Linked DNA regions of Rhodobium gokarnense. The protein of the gene in region 2 binds, or shares a complex with, the protein of the main gene of each other region. Links are inferred from orthologs where the notes say so. Each region holds a gene or a part of one and is shown on either strand. Other genes may lie near its edges. The genes, in order: M2319_RS08675 and eno.

Region 1 (3,653 bases), on a different replicon or contig from region 2:
CGCAGGCTTCTGCTCGACCGGCTGCCGCAGATCGGCTTCGACGAGCTGCTACCCGTCGACGGCGCCTTTTACGTGTATGGCAGCGTGCGGAAGTTCTCCAACGATTCCATGGAGTTCGCGCAAAAGATGCTGCTTGAGGCGGGCGTTGCCGCCTCGCCCGGCGTCGATTTCGATCCGCTCGGCGGCCACAACTATCTGCGGTTTTCCTTCGCCGGAACGACGGAGGCGATCGCAGAGGGCTGCGACCGCCTCCAGAACTGGCTCAGATAGACGGCGCTCTTGCGCCGTCAAGCCCGCGTGGCGCCTGAACGCCCCTGAAAATCAGAAGAACGAGCGGCGCTGCCACCAGCCGGACCGCTTCGTCCCGCCCGATTCGCCCTCACCGTCGTCCGCCTCATCGGACGGCGTCTCGCCAGCAACGTCGCCAGCGGTCTCGTCAGTCTCTCCATCGGCGGACGCCGCCGCGGGCGCGGTGTCGTCTTCCTCGCCCGTTGCGGCATCGTTGTCCCCTGACGGCGCTTCGGCGGCCGGTACGTCTTCGGCCTCCTCGACGCGAACGGGCTCGGCCTCGCCGGCATCCGGTGTTTCCGAAGTCTCCTCGGCGACGGACGCACCGCCGGCTGCCTCTTCCGGACCGGACGTATCATCGTCATTTGCGGCAACGGGCGCCGCCGCGTCTCCGGCATCTCCGGAACCCTGACTGACGTCAGAAGCCTCGGCGACCGGCTGGCTGTCGTAGCTGTCGCCGCCATCGGCGTCCGAGTTGTCCTGATCGGAGCCATCCTGATCGGAACCGTCCTGCCGGTCCTCGTCGCCCTCGGAGGCGCGTGCGTCGTCCTTGTCCGAGCGGTTGCGGCGGTTGCGGCGGCCGCCGCGGCGGCCGCGCCGGCGCCGGCGCTTGTTGTCGCCGTCGTCGCCGTCGGAAGAATTGCCGTCGCCGTTGTCGTCGCCGCTGTCGTCGGAAGCGGCGAGTTCGTCCTCGCCCTCGTCGGACCGCTGGGACGTCTCGGAGCCGTCCCGGTCGTACCCGTCCCGGTCCGACGAGGAGCGCCGGCGCGGCCGCCGGCGACGGCGGCGGCTCGACGACTTCTTCTCGTCGCCGTCCGTATCCGTATCCGTCTCGCTGTCGTCCTCGTCCTCTTCCATGTCGATTTCGTCGGCGCGCACCTGATCCGGCGCGATCGCCTCCACGCCGGGCCGCTCGACCCGCTCGATCGGATCGCCGCGCTCCAGGATGAAGTGCTCGCCATTGATCATCTCGTCGGCGAAGACCGCAACGGTCAGGCCGAAGCGGCTTTCCAGGTCGGCCAGGTGCGGCCGCTTCTGGTTGAGGATGTAGAGCGCCACCTCGGTCCGGGTGCGGATCCTGAGGTGATGCTTGACGCCGCGCATCAGGTGGTCTTCCAGCGCCCGAAGCACGTGCAGGGCAACGGACTCCGTGGAGCGCACCGTGCCGGTGCCGCGGCAGGTCGGGCAGACCTCGGTGGAGCTTTCAAGGACGCCGGTGCGGATGCGCTGGCGCGACATTTCCATCAGCCCGAAATGGGAGATGCGGCCGACCTGGATGCGCGCCCGGTCCGACTTCAGGCATTCCTTGAGCTTGCGCTCGACCGACCGGTTGTTGCGCTTCTCCTCCATGTCGATGAAGTCGATGACGATGAGGCCGGCAAGGTCGCGCAGGCGGAGCTGCCGCGCCACTTCGGACGCCGCCTCCATGTTGGTGGCAAGCGCGGTGTCCTCGATATTGTGCTCGCGGGTCGCGCGGCCGGAGTTGACGTCGATGGCGACCAGCGCCTCGGTCTGGTTGATGACGATGTAGCCGCCCGACGGCAGTGTCACCTGGGGCGAGAACATAGCATCGAGCTGCGCCTCGACCCCGTGCTTCGTGAACAGCGGCGTTGCGTCCCGATAGGGCTGCACATGCTTGGAATGGCTCGGCATCAGCATGCGCATGAAGTCTTTCGCCTCGCGGTAGCCTTCCTCGCCGGAGACGGAAACCTCGTCGATGTCCTTGTTGTAGAGATCGCGGATCGACCGCTTGATCAGGCTGCCTTCCTCATAGACCAGCGACGGCGCAGAGGACTGCAGGGTCAGGTCGCGCACGTTCTCCCACAGCCTGAGGAGATATTCGAAGTCGCGCTTGATCTCCGACTTGGTGCGGCTGGCGCCGGCGGTCCTCAGGATCACGCCCATGCCCTCCGGCACGGCGAGATCGGAGGCGACCTTCTTCAGGCGCTTGCGGTCGGTCGGATTGGTGATCTTGCGGGAAATGCCGCCGCCCCGCGCCGTGTTCGGCATCAGGACGGAATAGCGCCCGGCGAGCGACAGATAGGTGGTCAGCGCCGCGCCCTTGTTGCCGCGCTCCTCCTTGACGACCTGGACCAGCAGCACCTGGCGACGCCGGATCACTTCCTGGATCTTGTACTGCCGGCGGCGGCGAAGGCCGCGCTGCGGCACCTCTTCCAGGGCATCTTCGGCGCCGACCGATTCGACCTGGTCGTCGTCGTCGCGATCGCCGCCCCGGTCGCGGCCCGACGGGCGCCGGCGGCGCCGGCCGCGCGAGCGGGAGCTGGAACGCTGGGTCTTTTCCCCGTCACCGGCATCGTCATCGGACTCGCCATCGTCGGAAAGCTCGTCGGCCTCCGCGGTCACCGTGTCGCCGTCACCGGCCGATGCGGCCATCGCCCGGGGCGCGTCGTCGTCCCCGGACGGCTCGTCGCCGTCATCGTCGTCGCCATCCTCGTCATCGTGGTCCGGCTCCTCGTCGGAGTCGTCCTCGTCGTCCGCGTCGGCGTCGTTATGGGCCTCGTCGTCGGCGTCCGGATCGTCGTGGTCGCCCGCGTCTTCGCCGTGCTCGTCGGCGGAAGCCTCGTCGTCCTCGACGTCCTCTTCCTTGGCGGCGGCCTCTTCCGCGGCCTCCTCGTCCAGAAGCGCCTGCCGGTCAGCGACCGGGATCTGGTAGTAGTCCGGGTGGATTTCACTGAAGGCGAGGAAGCCGTGGCGGTTGCCGCCATAATCGACGAAGGCCGCCTGCAGCGACGGCTCGACCCGCGTTACCTTGGCAAGATAGATGTTGCCGCGCAGTTGCTTGCGGTTGGCGGCCTCGAAGTCGAATTCCTCGACCCGGTTTCCACGCACCACCACGACCCGGGTCTCTTCCGGGTGGGCGGCATCGATAAGCATTTTGTTGGCCATTTGGCGAAAACTCCACGGCGATCGTGCGGGGGTCCCCACGCGCGCTGATGCGCCGCGATTCCCGGGACGATGCCGTCTGTGGCAGGATGGGGGTAAAGGAGCCGCGAGCCCTGTCGGCGTCGACGAAGTCGGCCGGCCTCGCACGGACCGGCTGAGCGCCGCCCGACCACGCGCACAAAACTGTCCGTGGCGTGATGCATCATGGCGTGCGCTGGCGACCCCTCGTGTTTGTTTGACCCGCTGTTGGTCTAGCGGCGTCCGCATCGTGGCCGCGCCGGAATCCGGTCACGACCTATCAACCCGCTTGCCGTGCGTTGTGACGATTTGCCGGCGTCGGCAAGCGCAAAACCTTCGGATCCTGTAGCCGTTGGTGCTGGTCGAACGGGCGAGACCGAGAGCCGGTCGGTGTTCGCGTAACGCGTTGAGGCCAACGCGGAAATTCTCGCGCGCACCCTCGT
Region 2 (3,131 bases):
CGGAGCTGGCAGGGGCGCGGGGGGAAGCGCTGAGGATTCTGTTGTATTTGTTCGGGCGGGACGAAGCGGTGCGGTTGCTGCGGGCTGGGTGACATCCGCCCTCCTCGTCACCCCGGGCGAAGCGAAGCGGAGACCCGGGGCCTATTGCCCGTTTCTGTGCGGTGGCCCGCATCGGCTCTACGCAGAGCTTCGCCATCGCGGCCGCCAACGCTTCACCGAAACGGCATATCGTGCCGATGTGGGCAATAGGCCCCGGCTCGGGGGCCGGGGTGACGGGGAGAGGTTGGCGCGAGTTCGGAGTATCGGACACCCTCTGATTGTCTACGGCGTCGAGGCCCATTACCCTCGCCAAGTTTGGGAAGTGGAATCGAATGACGGGCGGCTGGGTCTACATTGTCACGAACCGCAAGCACGGAACGCTCTATGTGGGCGTCACAAGTGACATTCGCCGCCGAGCGGTCGAACACCGCGAGGGAGCATTCGACAGCTTCACCAAAAAACACGCGTTGCACCGGCTCGTCTGGATGGAACCGCACGAGACAATGCCAGAGGCGATCCGGCGCGAGAAATCGCTCAAGCGCTGGCAGCGTGCCTGGAAAATCCAGTTGATCGAGCAAAGAAACCCCGACTGGGACGATCTCTTTGAGACGCTGAATAGCTGACGGTCATGTGCATTCGGCGGCACGGCGTTGCTCGCGCGTCGCCCCCCTCTCCCCGTCACCCCGGGCGGAGCGAAGCGGAGACCCGGGGCCTATTGCCCGTCACAACGCAGTAGCCCCCATCGGTTGCCCGCATGACTTCGCTTGTCGGTCGGACCCGTTTTGCCGAGGTGCCATACCGTGTCGATGTGGGCAATAGGCCCCGGCTCGGGGGCCGGGGTGACGTCTGAGTTTGGGGCGAGCGGCAACACGAAAAAGCCGCGCCGTCCCGAAGGACGGCGCGGCCCGAATTAGCGCTATTGGCAGCGAAACGGCCGCCGGACTGTCAGAAGCTCACCCCCGACAACGGCACCGCCCAACCTCACCCCCTGAGGATCGACCGCCCGGCATAGACCGCCTGCGTATCCAGCTCTTCCTCGATCCGGAGCAGCTGATTGTACTTGGCCAGCCGGTCGGAGCGGGCGAGCGAGCCCGTTTTGATCTGGCCGCAATTGGTGGCCACCGCAAGGTCGGCGATGGTGTTGTCCTCGGTCTCGCCGGAGCGGTGGGACATGACCGCCGTGTAGGCGTTCTTGTGGGCCATCTCGACGGCCTGCAGGGTCTCGGTCAGCGAGCCGATCTGGTTGACCTTGATGAGGATGGAGTTGGCGACGCCACGGTCGATGCCCTGCTTCAGGCGCGTGACGTTGGTGACGAACAGGTCGTCGCCGACGAGCTGGCAGCGGTCGCCGATCGCCTCGGTGATGGCGGTCCAGCCCTCCCAGTCGTCCTCGGCCATGCCGTCCTCGATGGAGATGATCGGATATTTGCCGACGAGATCGGCATAGACGGCGGCCATCTCCTCCGGCCCGAGGATCTTGCCTTCGCCGTCGAGGTGGTACTTACCGTCCTTGAAGAACTCGGACGATGCCGGGTCGAGGGCGAGGAAGATGTCCTCGCCGGGCTTGTAGCCGGCGGTCTCGATCGCCTTCATGACGAAGTCGAGGGCTTCCTGGGCCGAGCCGAGATTGGGGGCGAAGCCGCCCTCGTCGCCGACATTGGTGTTGTGGCCGGCGTCCTTCAGGGCCTTCTTCAGGGTGTGGAAGATCTCCGCGCCGGCGCGCAGGCCCTCCGCGAAGGTGTCCATGCCGACCGGCATGATCATGAATTCCTGGAAGTCGATCGGGTTGTCGGCATGGACGCCGCCATTGACGATGTTCATCATCGGCACCGGCAGGGTGCGAGCCGAGGCGCCGCCGACATATTTGTAGAGCGGCAGGCCGGAGGCCTGGGCGGCGGCCTTGGCGACGGCGAGCGAGACGCCGAGGATGGCGTTGGCGCCGAAGCGGCCCTTGTTGTCCGTGCCGTCGAGCTCGCACATAACGTCGTCGATGCGGATCTGGTCTTCGGCATCGAGGCCGGTGACGGCGTCGTAGATGTCGTTGTTGACGGCGTCCACCGCCTTGGTCACGCCCTTGCCGAAATAGCGCTCGTCGCCGTCGCGCAGCTCGACCGCCTCGTGGGCGCCGGTGGAGGCGCCGGACGGTACCGCCGCGCGGCCCATGGAGCCGTCCTCCAGCACGACATCGACCTCGACCGTCGGATTGCCGCGGCTATCAAGAATTTCACGTCCCAGAATATCGATGATTGCGGTCATGACAGGGCCTTTCGGAGTGGGGGAAGAAATGTCGCGATCTGTCTAAAACGTTTCGCGGCGGTTGGGAACCGGATTGCGGCCGGGAATGCCGCATTGCGATCGGTTTTTTTGCGCCGCAGCGGGCGACGGGTCAGTCGGCTTTGGCGGCGAGTTGCAGGGCTGCGCCCACCGCCTCGAAATGCTTGTCCCAGCCATAGCGCTGGAAGCGCGCGACGCGCTCCATCTGGGTGGCGCGGCGGGGCGATTCCGGGTCGGCATAGTCGAGGATGACCTGGCGCCAGCCGATGCCGTCGAGCGGGTCGAGGTGCTCGGGAATCCCCTGCCCGACCTCGACCAGCGCCGGAATGTCGGAGGCGATCACCGGGACGCCGAGGGTCAGCGCCTCGGCGATCGGCAGGCCGAAGCCCTCGGCAAAGGACGGCATCAGGGCGGCTCTGGCGCCGTTAAGGAGCGCGACCAGCTCGTCGTCGGTGAGGTTGGAGGATTCCAGCACATGCCCCTTGATGCTGCGGCATCGCTCCAGCATGTCGATCGCCGCCTCGGCCTCCCAGCCGCGGCGGCCGACGACGATGAGCTTCGGCGCCCTCTCGCCGTGCTCCTCGACGATCTTGCGCCAGACCTTCAAGAGGAACAGGTGGTTCTTGCGCGCCTCGATGGTCGAGACGATGACGAAATAGGGATCGGCGCCGATCAGCCGGCCGAGCGGCTTGCGGCGGCCGAACTGCGGCTCCAGGCCGAGATGGGCCGGCACGACGTTGATCGGCCGCCCGTCGATATGGTCGCGCAGGCGCCGGCCGGTGTCGTGGGAATTGACGATCACGGTATCGGCGAAGTCG

The links.
Region 1: the proteins of eno (region 2) and M2319_RS08675 are in contact, whole or in part, in a solved structure (PDB 2FYM), measured with the Escherichia coli proteins. The link is inferred for Rhodobium gokarnense from one-to-one orthologs.

What each region holds. Positions count from the first base shown.
Region 1 is NZ_JAOQNS010000004.1:221,712-225,364, reverse strand. What follows is about bases 122-3,534. They hold M2319_RS08675 (ribonuclease E/G), read right to left. Parts: upstream 3,196-3,534; coding sequence 322-3,195; downstream 122-321. Other genes in these bases: M2319_RS08680 (pyridoxal phosphate-dependent aminotransferase), read left to right, coding at 122-270. Outside these bases: more of M2319_RS08680, read left to right, coding at 1-121. UniProt on the Escherichia coli protein: Endoribonuclease that plays a central role in RNA processing and decay. Required for the maturation of 5S and 16S rRNAs and the majority of tRNAs. Also involved in the degradation of most mRNAs.
Region 2 is NZ_JAOQNS010000014.1:82,322-85,452, reverse strand. The notes cover bases 159-3,049. They hold eno (phosphopyruvate hydratase), read right to left. Parts: upstream 2,296-3,049; coding sequence 1,021-2,295; downstream 159-1,020. Other genes in these bases: M2319_RS20615 (glycosyltransferase family 4 protein), read right to left, coding at 2,426-3,049; M2319_RS20625 (GIY-YIG nuclease family protein), read left to right, coding at 372-662. Outside these bases: ATP-dependent DNA helicase RecG, read left to right, coding at 1-92; more of M2319_RS20615, read right to left, coding at 3,050-3,131. UniProt on the Escherichia coli protein: Catalyzes the reversible conversion of 2-phosphoglycerate (2-PG) into phosphoenolpyruvate (PEP). It is essential for the degradation of carbohydrates via glycolysis.